2 regions of the Staphylococcus sp. NRL 16/872 genome follow, and region 2 is predicted to be linked to the other one. Evidence: riboswitches for the same ligand, from Rfam matches in the RefSeq annotation. Region 2 holds a riboswitch; the other holds the start of a gene.
What was found. A riboswitch is a leader RNA that binds a small molecule or an ion and turns the genes downstream of it on or off. The one in region 2 is predicted to bind thiamine pyrophosphate.
Positions count from the first base shown of each region.

Region 1: it holds a riboswitch for thiamine pyrophosphate, as region 2 does, so the genes downstream of both, MT340_RS02270 (thiamine phosphate synthase) here and MT340_RS08760 (ECF transporter S component) in region 2, are expected to answer to the same signal.

Region 1 covers NZ_CP119327.1:494,032-502,341, reverse strand. Annotated here, with positions in the region: gene MT340_RS02285 (FUSC family protein) at 1-447, opposite strand, end outside; gene MT340_RS02280 (putative quinol monooxygenase) at 652-936, opposite strand; gene MT340_RS02275 (pyruvate MFS transporter) at 1,022-2,296, opposite strand; TPP riboswitch at 2,635-2,744, shown strand; gene MT340_RS02270 (thiamine phosphate synthase) at 2,811-3,401, shown strand; gene thiO (glycine oxidase ThiO) at 3,394-4,509, shown strand; gene thiS (sulfur carrier protein ThiS) at 4,493-4,693, shown strand; gene MT340_RS02255 (thiazole synthase) at 4,695-5,462, shown strand; gene MT340_RS02250 (ThiF family adenylyltransferase) at 5,462-6,460, shown strand; gene uptA (undecaprenyl phosphate transporter UptA) at 6,572-7,186, shown strand; gene MT340_RS02240 (fructose-1,6-bisphosphatase) at 7,372-8,310, shown strand, end outside.
Region 2 covers NZ_CP119327.1:1,759,677-1,767,986, reverse strand. Annotated here, with positions in the region: gene purD (phosphoribosylamine--glycine ligase) at 1-1,094, shown strand, start outside; gene MT340_RS08770 (energy-coupling factor transporter transmembrane component T family protein) at 1,152-1,961, opposite strand; gene MT340_RS08765 (ABC transporter ATP-binding protein) at 1,954-3,357, opposite strand; gene MT340_RS08760 (ECF transporter S component) at 3,370-3,945, opposite strand; TPP riboswitch at 4,034-4,134, opposite strand; gene graF (glycopeptide resistance-associated protein GraF) at 4,297-4,431, opposite strand; gene auxA (lipoteichoic acid stability factor AuxA) at 4,582-5,877, shown strand; gene MT340_RS08745 (class I SAM-dependent rRNA methyltransferase) at 6,069-7,241, shown strand; gene MT340_RS08740 (DUF697 domain-containing protein) at 7,308-7,850, shown strand; gene MT340_RS08735 (phosphocarrier protein HPr) at 8,181-8,310, shown strand, end outside.

The DNA of each region.
Region 1 (8,310 bases), 1.3 Mb from region 2:
AACGCGTTGCTTCTGGAAGATGATCATAATAAGCACAACGAGTGTCGCTAATGCGCCACCTACTAAGATAGCGAATCCACGGTATAACGCTTGATCTGGCGCTACAGGTAAGTTACTAGGTAAACAAAATGTAACTAAGAAGAAAGTAGAAGATGGTCCGGCAATCTTCAATGCACTAAAAATATAATATGGTACCACTGTGACAATAAGTAAAGTAAAACCATAAAGAAGTGGTTGAGATACGGTTAAGGTGCCGAGCATCATACATATCGCAAACGAAATAGAACATAAAATAACCATTCTAAGTTTAGAACGAGGTGGTCCTTGAAAGACGTATATATGTGCTAACGCCCCCGTCGATACAAGTAAACCAAAACTAAAATTCCCAAGGTAATAGCCAATTAATGCTGGGATAATCATTAATAAACCTTGGCGAATCCCTTTCATAAAGTCAATCTTGGTTTTATCGAATTGTATAAGAGACTGTAATACATTTCCCAAAATTATCTTTCCTTTCTATAAAGCATACATATTTATGATAACACTTTTTAAGTTTACTCATCAGTAGCATGATTATAGACTACAAAAAAAGAGCGAAACTGAAATCTTAATTTGATAAAAAGATTTCTGTCTCACTCTCAAAAAGTTATATTATTTTGTTTCTGCTACATCGATAACAGGTTCTTCTGAAATGTATTTGCCAATATTTTCACTGAATGCTCTGAAGTGGTCTGAATGGTTATGTGTTTGTACTGCCTCTTCATCTTTATAATTCTCAACCACAACAAATATGTTGCGTTCTTTAACGTCTTCATAATGATGATAGAACGTATTACCCGCTTCTTGGCTAGAACTTTCAACTAATTTTTTCATTAATTTTAAATATTCTTCACGGTGCTCTTCTTTTACTTTAAGTTTTGCATTAATAATAATCATTTAATCACCTTCAATATTGTTATTGCTTTAGTTGTACCATATCTACTTCAGTATTAAACAATTATTTGCTTTTAAAAAGACTATTCTACTTTTTGCTTTCATCTTGAAGAAGTGGTTTGTCTGGTGAAACGAAGAACCATAAAATGACTGCAATCACTGCTGGTACAATTAATAGTTGGAATGTCATTGACCAACCTAATGAAGTGACTAACGCACCTGCTAAGAATGGACTAACTAACGCACCAAGGTTACCCCATAGGTTCATCCAACCTGAGACTGTTCCGGCGAAGTTACGTCCGATATCATTTGCTGCAGCCCAGCTCATACCCATTGAGATACCCATACCACCTAAGCCAAGTGATAACCAGAAAATAGTGATATACAAGCTTTCAGTATGAACTGCGAAAAAGATTGATACTGCAAATACGATGAAACCAACAATAGCGATGACACTTCTTGCTACAAAACGTGATTGACCACTATGTAAAATTTTATCTGAAATAGCACCTGCAGATAGAATTAAGATAAACATGATAAACCATGGTAATGAACTAATTGTCATATGTTTGAATTCTACGTGATATTGTTCAGTTAAATACGTAGGTAACCAAATTAAGAATAAAGCAATAATAAACTGAACGACAAAGTATTGACCTGCAATCGCATAGAAACTTAAACGACGGAAGAATTGATTCCAAGGTGGAAGTGATTTACTTGTTTGAACTAAATCACGATTCTCCATGATATATCTTTTTTCAGCCTCATTTACCATACGATGATGTTCTGGTAAATCTTTCGCGATAATCCCCCATAAAATCGCAATAAGGATACCTACTGCCCCGAAGATATAAAATACTGCTTGCCAGTTAAATGCATTTACAATGGCAATAGTAATAATTGGTGCTAATACGGGTCCAAAATATGAACCTGCAAGTAATGCACTTGATGCTCTTCCCTTTTCATCTTTTGAGAACCAAGTTGAATTAAATACGGCATTAGATGGATACATTGGTGCTTCCCCAATACCAAATAAGAAACGTACTAAGAATAATAAACCGTGATGTTTAATCATTCCTGTAAAGATTGTAAAAGCACTCCACCATACTAATGCGACTGAAATCATTTTACGTGGACCAAACTTCTCCGCTAACATTCCCGAAGGCACTTGCATTAAAGCATAACCAAGTGAGAAGAATGAAGCTAACAATCCAAACTGTTGCTTGTCCATATGTAAATCTTTCATCATTTGTGGTGCAATATATGAGATATTTGATCTATCCATATACGCGATAACTCCGATAATAAAAAACAATAGTGCGAACATCCAACGCACATTACTCTTTCTTTGTCCTTGACCCATGTTACTGTCCTACTTTCATTTATATTTGTTGATTCTAAATTAATGTTGTCGTACTAAATGATTACGTAGTTTTGAACGTACTTTAGATCCTCCTTCTTCTAACAGTAATTTCAATATTGATTACTTATTTTTAATTATATTATCACTTAGTGTAAACGTTTACAATATAATTTTAATATTTTTTTATTAAATTGTACTTGTTTGTATTCTTTGTTTTATCATTTTGAAAAGGGCGTGTCATAGTTGCTTTGGATTAAGATTTGAACTCTAATCAAAAAAACTGTAGAATGAAATTGAATTAAAACGCTATGAGTTATTTTATAAATGAATAAACATTTATCATCCACTGGAAGTGCCTTTGTTTAAGGCTGAGAGTAAAGAACGAACTTTATAATTCCTGGAACCTGATCCAGTTTGTACTGGCGTAGGAAAGTGGCGCAAAGGATATCGTAAAGTTAAGCTGAACGCTATTTCCCTACAAGGGCAATAGCGTTTTTTTATTGTTCAAGGGGTGATGCATATATTTATTGCAATAACAAGTTACAAAGATTTAACGGACAAGGATTTACAACATTTCTTAGCTATAGCTAAAGGCATAGACGGATTACTCTTTCGTACCCCTATGTCACACGAAGCGTTATTCAACTTCATCACTCGACTATTAGAGGCTGGCTTTCCTAAAGAGAAAGTGATCATTCACAGTGATACTGAATTACTAGAATCCTTAACACTGTCACGCTTGCATTGTCGTGAAATGGATTCAAATGCTTTCGACTATAAACAACTACACCCAAATGTCGAAGTCAGTATGTCGACTCATTCCAAGCAATCTGTGGAGCAAGCTTATGAACATGGTCTTGATTATGTGTTTTATGGCCACATTTTCAAAACGCCATCTAAACCAAATCAACAGCCACGATCACAGGATGAAATCAATGACGTTTTACGTTTGCCAATACCTATTTATGCGATTGGTGGCATCACTAAAGAAACGATTCACCAATTACCTAATGGGTTTGCTGGTATATGTGCAATTTCTTTCTTTATGAACGCATCTTTACAACAAATCGAACAGTTACGAAAGGAGTGGTTGAAAGATGCATGATGTTCTTATTATTGGCTCAGGTGTGATTGGTATGTCTATTGCACGACATTTAAGTCAATCACAAATGGATGTCGCGATTGTCGACAGAGATGTTCCTGGTAAACATGCTTCTTATAAAGCAGGCGGTATGCTAGGTGCACAAAATGAATTTACTGAAGATACGGATTTATTTAGACTCGCGCTTGAATCGCGCTCACTTTTCCCAGAACTGTGTGAAACATTGCAAGATGAAACAGGCATCGATATTCAATATCAACCTTCAGGATTAATCAAAGTTGCTAATCGTCCTGAGGATGTTGAAAGTTTAAGACAACAATATGACTTCTTAAGTACTATGGACCCAAGTGTAGTGGAATTATCTGATGAGGATTTAATCGATTTAACGCATGGTCATGTTACATCAAGCGAAATGGCTATCTACATTCCAAATGATGGACAAATCAATGCCAATCATTATACGAAAGCACTTTTTAAATCACTGCAACAGCGCGATATTCATCGTTATTATGAAACTGAAGTGTTTAGTGTTGAACGTCAAAATGGCTACTATGAGGTGTCTACTTCAGAAGGTCAATTAGTTGCTAAGAAAGTGATTGTCGCTGGTGGTGCGTGGAGCTCTAAATTATTAGAACACTATCAACTTCCACGCAAAGTAGTTGGTGTCAAAGGCGAAGTATTACTTATTGAACATGACAGCCTAGATTTGAAAGAAACGATCTTTATGACGAATGGTTGCTATATTGTGCCGAAACAACCAAATCGTTTCCTTATCGGTGCAACAAGTGAATTTGATAATTATTCTGTCGGTAATACTAATCAAGGTGTCTCATGGTTGCATCAATACGCCAATGAACGTGTTCCTGAATTGGCACAAGGTAAGGTCATTAAGCAATGGTCAGGCGTACGTCCTTATACTGATGGCGAATTGCCTATCATGGACCGCATCGACGATGGTTTATATGTCATTTCAGGTCATTACCGTAATGGTATTTTACTTTCACCTGTCATAGGACGAGATATCGCAAACTGGCTATTCACTGGCGTTAAACCACGCAATTACGAGTCATTTAATGTCTCAAGGAGGTCAAATAATGAAGTGTATCATTAATGGTGATACGTTCACATTCGACGCAGAACAGTCGATTACTCAAGTGCTTCACTCACTTGAATTAGACCCTGAACGTGTCATTGTCGAGCATAATAAAACATTAATTAAACAAGAAGACTATGATAACCACACTGTACGTGAAGATGATCAATTAGAATTATTAGAATTTGTTGGAGGCGGATAAAATGTTTAAAATCGGATCATTAGAATTACAATCTCGTTTATTATTAGGTACTGGTAAATTTGAAAATGAGGACATCCAAACACAAGCGATTAAAGCATCAGAAACAAACGTCCTTACATTCGCAGTAAGACGTATGAACTTATACGATAAAAACTTACCTAACCCACTTGCAAATATTAATTTAAAAGATTTCATCACTTTCCCAAATACTGCTGGTGCTAAAACAGCCGAAGAAGCCATTCGTATCGCAGAAATCGCGAAACATGCTGGCGTATGTGACATGATTAAAGTAGAAGTCATTGGTGATGATGAAACATTATTACCAGATCCTTTTGAAACATACGAAGCTTGTAAAGTGTTATTAGAGAAAGGTTATATCGTATGTCCTTACATTTCTAATGACATAGTCCTAGCGAAACGTTTAGAAGAATTAGGCGTGCATGCCGTTATGCCACTTGCTTCTCCAATCGGTACAGGACGTGGTATCAACAACCAATTGAACCTTAGCTATATCATTAAAAATGCTAATGTTCCAGTTATCGTTGATGCTGGTATTGGCTCTCCTAAAGATGCATGTCATGCGATGGAATTAGGCGCTGACGGAATCTTATTAAATTCAGCTGTTTCAGGTGCGAAAGATCCAGTAAAAATGGCAGAAGCGATGAAATTAGGCATTGAAGCTGGTCGCTTATCTTATGAAGCTGGTCGAATTCCAGTGAAATATACTGCACAAGCATCAAGTCCAACTGAAGGATTAGGATTCTTATAATGCAACGCTACAATCGTCAAATGCGTTTTTATGCTTTTGGTGAACATGGGCAACACGCCCTATCGAATGCAAAGATTTTAATACTTGGAGCCGGTGCATTAGGTAGCCATGTGGCAGAGCTATTAGCCCGCATGGGTGCCCATCACTTGGCCATTGTTGACATGGATATAGTGGAAGAATCCAATCTACATCGTCAAGCGTTATATACAGAAGATGACGCTACAAACTTGGTGCCGAAAGTACATGCCGTTAAAGAAAAATTGTCTCATATTAATTCCAATGTTGAGGTACAAGCATTTTACCAAGAAATTGATTCTACTAATATAGAGGATATTCTGAATAAGGTGAATCCTGACATTGTCATTGACGGCATGGACCATTTTAAAATTCGCTACCTTATTAATGAAGTATGTCACAAACACCACATCCCTTGGGTGTATGGCGCTGCAGTTGGTAGTAAGGGCACAGTCTATGGTATCGATTTTGAGGGGCCTTGCTTAAAATGTTTATTAAAACGTATGCCTTCTACTGGCGAAAGTTGTGCCATTAATGGCGTCTTGCCTCCTGTCATTACACAAGTGGCAAGTTATGAAGTATCCGAAGCCATTTGTTATTTATCTGGAAAAGGCTTTTCCAAAAAATTACTTACGATTGATGCGTTCGATATTAACTTCAAAGCCATGAATGTCGATATCTTGAAAGACAGCGACTGTGAGGTTTGTGAACAGCAACATTACGAATTATTAGAAACGAAACAACAACAACACATTGAAAGTCTTTGTGGTAAAACGTATCTCTTTAGATACCAACCTGCTGTCTTTGAACATGCTGAATATTTCCCGGGTGATATGGTGAAATCGACTTCATTTGCGAAACTCATTCAGGATAAAGATTACGAAATCACCCTATTTAAAGATGGACGCATGAATGTTTATGGTGTCGAAGATGATGAAGAAGCAAATCAACTGTATCATCGCTATTTAAAAGCTCTTAAATAATAACCTTTTAGGTTTATACAAGCAATTCATAGTAAATTTTATTATAATGAATTTACTATGAATTTTTTATTATAGTTTAAAGCTTAAAATTAAAGGAGTTCTTTATAATAAATGGAACAGTTAATTACCGATTTTATAAGTAAATGGGGCTATGCAGCAATATTTATTCTTATCTTGTTAGAGAATGTGTTGCCTGTTGTCCCTTCTGAAATTATATTGACATTTGCGGGTTTAATGTCAGTTAAATCTGGCTTATCTATTCCGCTTCTATTCCTTATTTCAACGATTGCTTCATTGATTGGCTTATTAATCTTGTATTATATTTGTCGTTTAATCAGAGAAGAAAGTATTTATCGCTTTGTTGATAAACATGGAAAATGGTTCAAATTGAAAGGTAAAGACGTCAAGCGTGCCAACGATTGGTTTAAACGCTATGGCGCATGGGCTGTCTTATTATGTCGCTTCATCCCAGTTTTACGTGTGTTAATTACCATTCCTGCCGGTATCAATAAAATGAATGTGGTTACATTCACTGTCTTATCATTATTAGGTACAACGATTTGGAATTTTGCGCTTATTTTATTAGGCCGTTTATTAAGTGACAGCTTCGACGCATTAATGGCTGGTTTACACACTTATTCTTACATCATGTATGTCATTATCTTCTTAGCTATCTTGTACGTACTATATGTCATCTTCATTAAAAATAGAAAACGTTCAAGATAATCAGAGATAACGTATACCATTCGTGTAGTTTCAACCTGCATGGATGGTTTTTTATTTTAATTTCGACAATTTAAGCATCCCCATTGAAAAAAAGGTACTTTTTAAAGATAATTTATGTAAGCGGTTTTATGTTTTGCTGCCTTTTTAAAAAACAAACGATAATGTCACACAGGAGTGAAAAACGAATGACTCAAACAACTGAAAGTGAATTAAGAAAGAAATATTTAGATTTATTGTCTCAACAATTTGATAGCCCAGAAAAACTCGCTACAGAAATTATCAATTTAGAATCTATCCTGGAATTACCTAAAGGTACAGAACACTTTGTAAGTGACTTACATGGTGAGTATGAATCTTTTCAACACGTGCTACGTAATGGTTCGGGTAACGTTCGCGCTAAAATCAATGACATCTTCGAAGACAAGCTATCTCCGAAAGAAATTGATGACTTATCAGCGCTCGTTTATTATCCTGAAGAAAAATTAAAACTTGTGAAAAATAACTTTGATTCTAAAGGTAAATTAAATATTTGGTATATCACTACAATTGAACGTTTAATCGAACTCATCACCTACTGTTCTTCAAAATATACACGTTCTAAGTTGCGTAAAGCACTGCCTGAAGAATTTACATATATCGTGGAAGAACTCCTTTATAAAAGCAATGAATTCAATAATAAGAAATCGTATTACGAAACTCTCGTTAATCTAATTATTGAACTTGAACAATCAGATGACTTAATTATTGGTCTGTCTTATACTGTGCAACGACTTGTGGTAAACCACCTACACGTTGTTGGTGATATCTATGATCGTGGTCCTCAACCAGATAAAATTATGGATACTTTAATTGATTATCATTCTGTAGATATCCAATGGGGTAACCATGATGTGCTATGGATAGGTGCCTATGCCGGTTCTAAAGCATGTCTTGCTAACTTATTACGTATCTGTGCACGTTACGACAATTTAGATATTATCGAAGACGCTTATGGCATTAATTTACGTCCTTTACTTACATTAGCCGAAGAACATTATGACGGTGATAATCCGGCCTTTAAACCGAAAAAACGTCCCGACAAATCTGCTGGATTATCTAAACTTGAAGAGGATCAAATCACGAAG
Region 2 (8,310 bases):
AAAATGATCATAAAGCTATTTTAAAGTTTGTAAAGGAAAATAATGTTGAATGGGTAGTTATCGGTCCTGAACAACCGCTAATTGATGGTTTATCTGATCGATTGTGTCAAGCGAATGTTAAAGTGTTTGGCCCGAATAAAGAAGCAGCACAAATAGAAGGTTCAAAATTATTTGCTAAGCAATTAATGGAAAAATACAATATTCCAACTGCGGATTATAAAGAAGTGAATTCTAAAACTGAGGCGCTTGATTATGTAAATCAATGCGAGTTGCCAATTGTAGCTAAAAAAGATGGTTTGGCAGCTGGTAAAGGCGTCATTATCGCTGAAACACGTGAAGATGCGATTGAAGCGGTCAAAACCCTATATCCAGAAGAACAAGGCAAAGTTGTATTTGAGCAATTTTTAGAAGGCGAAGAATTCTCATTAATGACCTTTATCAACGGCGACTATGCAGTACCATTTGACTGTATCGCCCAAGATCATAAACGTGCTTATGATAACGATGAAGGACCAAATACTGGTGGCATGGGCGCGTATTGTCCAGTCCCTCATATTTCTGAAGATGTTCTAAAACGTACGGATAAAGAAATTGCTCAACCTATTGCGAAAGCGATGAAAGCAGAAGGGTATGAGTACTTTGGATTGCTTTATATTGGAGCAATTTTAACATCTGAAGGCCCTAAAGTCATAGAATTTAATGCGCGTTTTGGCGATCCTGAAGCCCAAGTATTATTAAGTCGTTTAGAAAGTGATTTAATGGCTCAAATCGTCGCTTTAGACCGTAAAGAACCTATCCGTTTCCAATGGCAAGATGACTATGTCGTAGGTGTGATGTTAGCATCTAAAGGCTATCCAAGTAGCTATGAGAAAGGTGCCAAAGTAACAGGATTCGAATTAAATGAAAATTATTTCGTAAGTGGTTTACGTAAAGAAGATGATGCCTTCGTTACTTCAGGAGGCAGAGTTTTATTAGCTGTTGGAAAAGGGGCAACAATTGAAGAAGCGCAAAAAGCAGCTTATAGTAACGTGGAAAAAGTAGAAAGCGATAATCTATTCTATCGTCACGACATAGGAAATAAAGCATTGAAATAATAATATTAAACAATGAGGGCGTATCACATTGTGACTGATACGCCCTCATTGTTTGCTTTAAGCTGTATATTCTGATACACGAGCATCAGTAATCCCAGTGATAGGTAAGTATTGTGAAAGGTAAAATGCAATTATTAAAATGGCTACAAAGCAAAATAAAAATAAAATATCTTTATAAGAAAAAGGTGCTTTATAATAATACGTTCTTGGACCATCTTTAAAGCCCTTAGACTCCATCGCAACAGAAAGCTGATGTGCACGACGGATATTTTGACTTAATATAGGAATTAATAAATGTTTTAGACGTTTGATTCCTCTATAATTTGAAGCATCGATCATTTGATAACGCATTTTTAACGAACGTCTCAATTGAATAAATGATGTGAAAATGAGAGGAACCATTCTGATCGCAGCCATAAATGCATAAGCAATTTTAGGTTTAACTTTTAAATGTTGCATCAAACTATAAAAAATCATAACAATTTGTGAAGTTAAGGCGATTAAAACCCCAAACATAGAAACTGTTATTGTACGTAAAGATAGGTGGATCCCTCTGACGATACTTTCAGTACTAATTTGAATAATGCCCCATTTAAAAATCATATGTGTACCATCACCGTATAAAATCATAAATAAAGAAGATAATAGTGCAAATAAAGAAGACACCAATATAAATGAACCAGTAATTTTAAATGCGGTACCATTAAATGCAAGTAAAAAAATGAACATTAATATTGTTATATAGATCATATAATCAAAATTATGTACAAAAATAACAAAGCAGAATAAAGCTACTCCAAGTAATAATTTAGTGATGATATTAACATCATCAACGAATGTATAATGTTTTTTCCAGCGTTCAAACATGACATTCACCTACCATCTCTTTAAGTCGTCCATTTTCAACATTTAATTGGCGAGTTGGATAACGATGAATGATTTCAGGATCATGTGTCACCATGATAATTGTTTGACCATTAGACACACGTTCTTGGAATAACTCTATTAATTGAAATGTATTATGACTATCTAAACCAAACGTGGGTTCATCAAGTAAAATGATGTCAGCTTTTGAACTTAAAGCAGTTGCTACACTTAAACGACGCTTTTGGCCCATTGATAATTCAAAAGGATGTTGATCTTTAACATTGTCTAAATGTAAAAGTTTTAATAACTGTTGCGTTTCGTTCTCTGCAGCTTTACGGTCTAGATGATTATAATGAATATTAATTTCGTCATACACTGAATTAGTGATAAATTGAAGTTCAGGGTTTTGATAAACTAAATACATGTGTTTAGCAGCATCTTTTATTTTTTTCAATTGTTTATCTTGATAGAACATGTGTCCTTTGTATTTAATTAATTGCAGAATAGATTCTAATAAAGAAGTCTTACCGGCTCCATTTTTACCAGTAATAGTAATCCATTCTCCTGGATAAACACTTAAGTCATCTACAGTAAACAATTCTTTTTTACCACGAATAATTTCCCCATTTTTATAATCTAATAATATTTCATTTTTATCTGGGTATAGTGCTTTTGAATTGGGGGCGTGTTCCCAGGCATGAGGGTGCCATACTCCATATTCTGAAAGCAAAGGTTCACAATTTTGAAGAATATAATGTGGGGTATTATCAGCGATAATTTCACCTTCGTAATTCATTAAAATAACACGGTCAACATATTCCCAAATATGTTCCACTTTGTGTTCTACAATAAGCACTGTTTGATCTGCCCACAAATGGATTAATTTTTTCCATAAATCTGCTGTAGCATCTACATCTAACATGGCAGTAGGTTCATCTAAAAAAAGGGTATTAGCTTCTTGTAAAATGGTTTCTACAATTGCTAATTTCTGTTTCATACCGCCACTCAAGTTATTAACGAAAGTATCTTCAGTAACCTTTAAATCTACTGAAGCAAGAGCCTCTTCAATTTGGTGATCCATTTCATGACGAGGCACTTGTTTATTTTCAAGTACAAATGCTAATTCTTCATATACCTTAGGCATACAAAATTGTGTATCTGGATCTTGAAAGATTACTCCAGAATGGGAATCAATTTCTAACTCATCATACTTCATTGGAAGTTCAATGAGATTAGGAACGATACCACTTAAAACATTAAGCAATGTGCTTTTACCAGATCCTGAGGGACCTAGTAAAAGCACTTTTTGTTTATCTTTAATTTCAATATTTAAGTTATCGAATATTTTTCGATTACCATTTGGGTATTTTAGGCGTAAATTTTTAACTCTTAACACAATAATTTCCCCTTATAGGTTGTCGTAATCTTTTTGAGAAGCAGGGCGGAATAATTTAGTAACGCCTGTTTGATCAAGCGCTTTAACAATTAACCATGATAGTATTCCTGCAAGTACAATGCCACTGATTGCACGGAAAACAATAAATAATACTAAGTTCCATGCAGCTACATCTTTTAAATAACCATAAAAATAATCAACTGGGAATGAGATTAATGCAGTTGCTAAACCAGCCAAAGCAGCTACCATTAATGAACGTGATTTATATTTGAAAATAGCAAATACAATTTCACATGCTAAACCTTGTAAAACTGCGTAGATGATAGTTGGAATATCGAATTTACCCATTACAATCGTTTCACCAGCACCTGCAGCAAACTCAGCTATTAAAGCGATACCTGGTTTAGGAATGATTAAATATGCTACTACAGCAGCCATAAACCAAACCCCATAAGTTAATTGCTCTAAGTGAATCCCTGCTACTTGAGCAAAGTTGTATGGTAACCACCATAAGTTATAAATTATTGCAAATACAACTGCTATCAGTACTGTTACTAAGATTTCTGATAGCTTTAAACCTTTTGACATAATTATTTCCTCCTAAAAAAACGCACAACCCTCCGTAGAAAGTTGTGCGTAAATTTAAATAACATGCTTTATGTATATACAACAATTATTTATATTAGCGACACTTTCCTACGCTAGCTTTTAACTAGATCAGGTTCAAAGGGTTCGAGGATACTCCTCATCTCAGTATACACACCCCTAGTGCGTTGGATATTTAATTTAACATAAATGTATGACTTTTAAGAAGTATTGTCAAGGCGCATTTAAATATAAGGAACTTATTAAATATGTTTATTTAATAATTAATTAGATGAAAATAAAAACTACCAGCCAATTAAAATTGACTGATAGTAAAAATGTAATAACGCTAAATTAATCTAAAGTATCTTGAACATCTTGTTTTGTTTGTTCAAGGTCATCAGTTTTTTCTTCATTTTGTTCTTTTAATTTTTCTTCAGTTTCTTTTGCTTTTTCAGCTGCTGATTTTTTAGCATCTTCATTTGTCATCATACAACACTCCTTGTTGAATAATTATTACAATTATAGTTTACCCATAAAAAAGTAGGTTAAACTTATATAGGTCTAGAGTAGTATTTTATTTTTTTATTAAAGACAAGATTTAAATCTTCATATATAATAAATTTTGAGGTGAACAGTATGTCTTTTCTTAAGAAACACACCGAGATTATTTACAGTTATTTAATCGGTATCGTTTCACTCTTCACGGGTCTCATTATCCTGATTAATTTACCTTTAATTAAACAATTAAAAGATAAAAATAAAGCTGAATTAAGGATACATAATTTATGGGATTTTCTTAATGCATTCTTTAGTGAAATAATTAGAGTGATGAGTAGATTCATAGGCAACTTTCCTATTATAAGTGCAGTCATAATTATACTATTTGGTATTCTTTTAATGTTGATTGGTTATACATTATTTAGAACTACGAAATACGATTACGACATCTCAATTTTCTTTTTAGTTATTGGAATTCTATATTTCCTCATTACAATTACATTAATGACGCAAGTATATGGAATTTGGGCAATAATTTTCGTTATTCCATTTGTTATTCATACAGGGTACATTGTTTATAAAGATGAACTTTATAGTGAAAATAGAAAAAATCATTATCTTTGGATTATAGTTTCATATGGAATTGCTTATTTAATTACTCAAATTTCTTTATACGGCAAAATTGATGCAAATGAAATTGCACCAATTGATATTTTAAGTGTAGATACTTTCTTCTTAGTGATGTGGCTATTAGCTCAAGCATCTATATGGAACTTCTTATTCTTAAGAAGATCACTTCCATTAACAAAAGAAGAACTTGGGGAAGAAGAACCAGAATTATCAAGAACTACTAAAGGAAATGTATCGACTCAATCTAAAGTTCATTTTAAACAACTTCAAGATAAAACATCAGAATATGCACATAAGACGAGAAGAAGTGTAGACTTAGAAAAAATTAGAACTAAGCGCGATAAATTTAAAAATAAATTTAAAAAAGTTTTTGATATTCAGGAAGATGATATTCCTAATTGGATGCGTCGTCCTAAATGGATTAAACCCGCGTATGTAGAAATCTTCTGTGGTTTTGTTTTATTCTTATTTACGCTTATTGAATTTAACAATAGAAATTCATTATTCGTATCTGGTGAATGGCAATTATCACAAACACAATATGTTGTTGAATGGGTAACATTATTATTATTAATGTTTATTATCATTATTTATATTGCTACTACATTCACACATTATTTAAGAGGTAAATTTTATTATTTACAACTCTTTATGATAAGTATTTTATTCTTTAAATTACTGACAGAATTTATTAACATTATGCTTCACGGTCTACTTTTATCAATATTTATTACACCGACATTAATCATTATGTTAATAGCAGTAATTATTGCATTCACTCTACAGTTAAGAGATCGACCTTAACATTCAAGAGAATTGATGTAATATTGCAAATAAGACTAACTCCCTTCAAACTATTCATTGAAAAATGAGTATTTTGAGGGGAGTTATTTTATTTCGTATAGTATAAAGTGAAATTTAATTTTGTTAAAATAGGTAAGAACGTAAAGTAGAATAATTTTCAAAAAATATGATTTAAATAGGAGCGTTAGAAAATGAAAATAGCAACTTTAAATAAAGGAAAAGAAACAAAATATTTAAATCAGTATCCGTTAATAGATGAAGAAGATATTTACCAACACGACCATTTAAAGGAAGGCGACTTATTTTATTTAATGACAGAAAGTGATCAATACATTGCAACTGCATATGTTGGGCGTCAACATAAAGGTTTAGGATGGGTATTGAGTTATGACCAAAATGAAGTCATTAATACACAGTTTTTCGATAGTTTGTTTAAACAAGCGTTAGAAGAAAGAGAGTATTACTATCATATCGAAGGAACAAATGCGTTCAGATTATTTAATGCTGAGGGTGATGGCGTAGGTGGTCTTACGATTGATAACTATAATGGCCATTTACTTATTCAGTGGTATTCAAGAGGGATTTATAAGTTCCGTTACAACGTGGTTGAAGCTATACAAAACGTATTTGAATTTAAGTCAATTTATGAAAAAATGCGTTTTAAAGATACAGAATATACTGGTGGTCATGTGTTAGGTGAAACGCCAGAATTTCCAATTGTAATCGAAGAAAACTTTACATTTTATAATGTAGATTTAGATGACGGTTTAATGACAGGTATTTTCTTAGACCAAAAAGAAGTGCGTAAAAAATTACGTGATCACTTTTCAGAAGATAGAACAATACTGAACTTATTTAGTTATACAGGTGCTTTTTCAGTCATAGCGGCTCAAAATGCGGAAATGACTACTAGTGTCGATTTAGCAAATCGTTCGCGGGCTCTAACTGAAGAGAACTTTGGACTTAACGGTATTGATCCTAAAAGTCAGTATATATATGTAATGGATACATTCGATTTTTATAATTATGCAGCCCGCCACGGTAAACAATACGATACTATTGTCATTGATCCTCCAAGTTTTGCACGTAATAAGAAGAAAACTTTTTCAGTTCAAAAAAATTACGATGATTTGATTAACGGGGCGTTAGATATTTTAGAACCTAATGGATCAATGTTATTATGTACAAACTCAAGCGTCTTTCCATTAAAATCATTTAAGAATGTGATTAAAAAGACATTAGAATCAGCTGACGTTGAATATGAAATAGAAGAAGTCATGGGCTTACCAAAAGATTTTAAAACACATCCTCATTATAAACCTTCTAAATACTTGAAAGCAGTATTCTTAAATATTAAGCATTAACACAAATAAAAGTGGGTATAATGGTTTAATGAATGAAAAAGAATCAATACGAAAGGGTGTCGTAGTATGGGAATTATGAATAGATTTACAAATAATATGACAAATAAAGTAGGTAACAAAGTATTAAATATGGAAGAAATTAAAGAAAAAAGCGCTTTACCTACTACAAAAGAAGAAATTGAAGAGCGTAGAGTGAGAGCGGAAGCTCTTGTTAAAAAGAAATCTCTTTTATCTTCTGGAATGAGTGTCGTTCCTATTCCAGGACTAGACTTTGGTGTAGATATCAAATTAATGAGAGATATCATCGAAGATGTTAATAAAATTTACGGTCTAGATCACAAACAAGTGAATAATCTAGGTGATGATGTCAGAGAACGCGTATTAGCTGCAGCGGCAATACAAGGAAGTTCATTTGTAGGTAAAAAAGTATCAAGTGCTGTATTGAAAGTTGTAGTAAGAGATATGGCAAAACGTGCTGCTGCCAAACAAACTAAATGGTTCCCAGTGGTAGGACAAGCTGTGTCAGCTTCGATTAGCTATTATTTTATGAATAAACTAGGGCGCGACCACATAGAAAAATGTGAAAAAGTTTTATATGACATTATTTAAATTGAAAATGTTGTAGTATAATTATTATAAAGTGTTAATAGGATAACGGATATAATATTGATTAAATTTATTAACCAATTAATAATGAGCAATAGATTAATTGCACTTGAGTAGTAACATCAATTTTGAACAAGGAAAGTATAAATAATGGTTTAAGAGTGTTTATTAACAATCTAAATTGCTTGTTTAGTCATATCATTTGCCATTATAATAGTATTTCAATCATATAAGAATTGAATTTGCTATTATATTTTGGTAGTGTTATCTTATAAATTTATGTTAGATTATGATTAATTTGAATATTCTAACTTTGCGAAGGAGAAATAGATTATGGAACAAAAATCTTATGTAATTATCGATGAAACTGGTATTCATGCACGTCCTGCAACTATGTTAGTTCAAACTGCATCAAAATTTGATTCAGATATTCAATTAGAATACAACGGTAAAAAAGTCAACT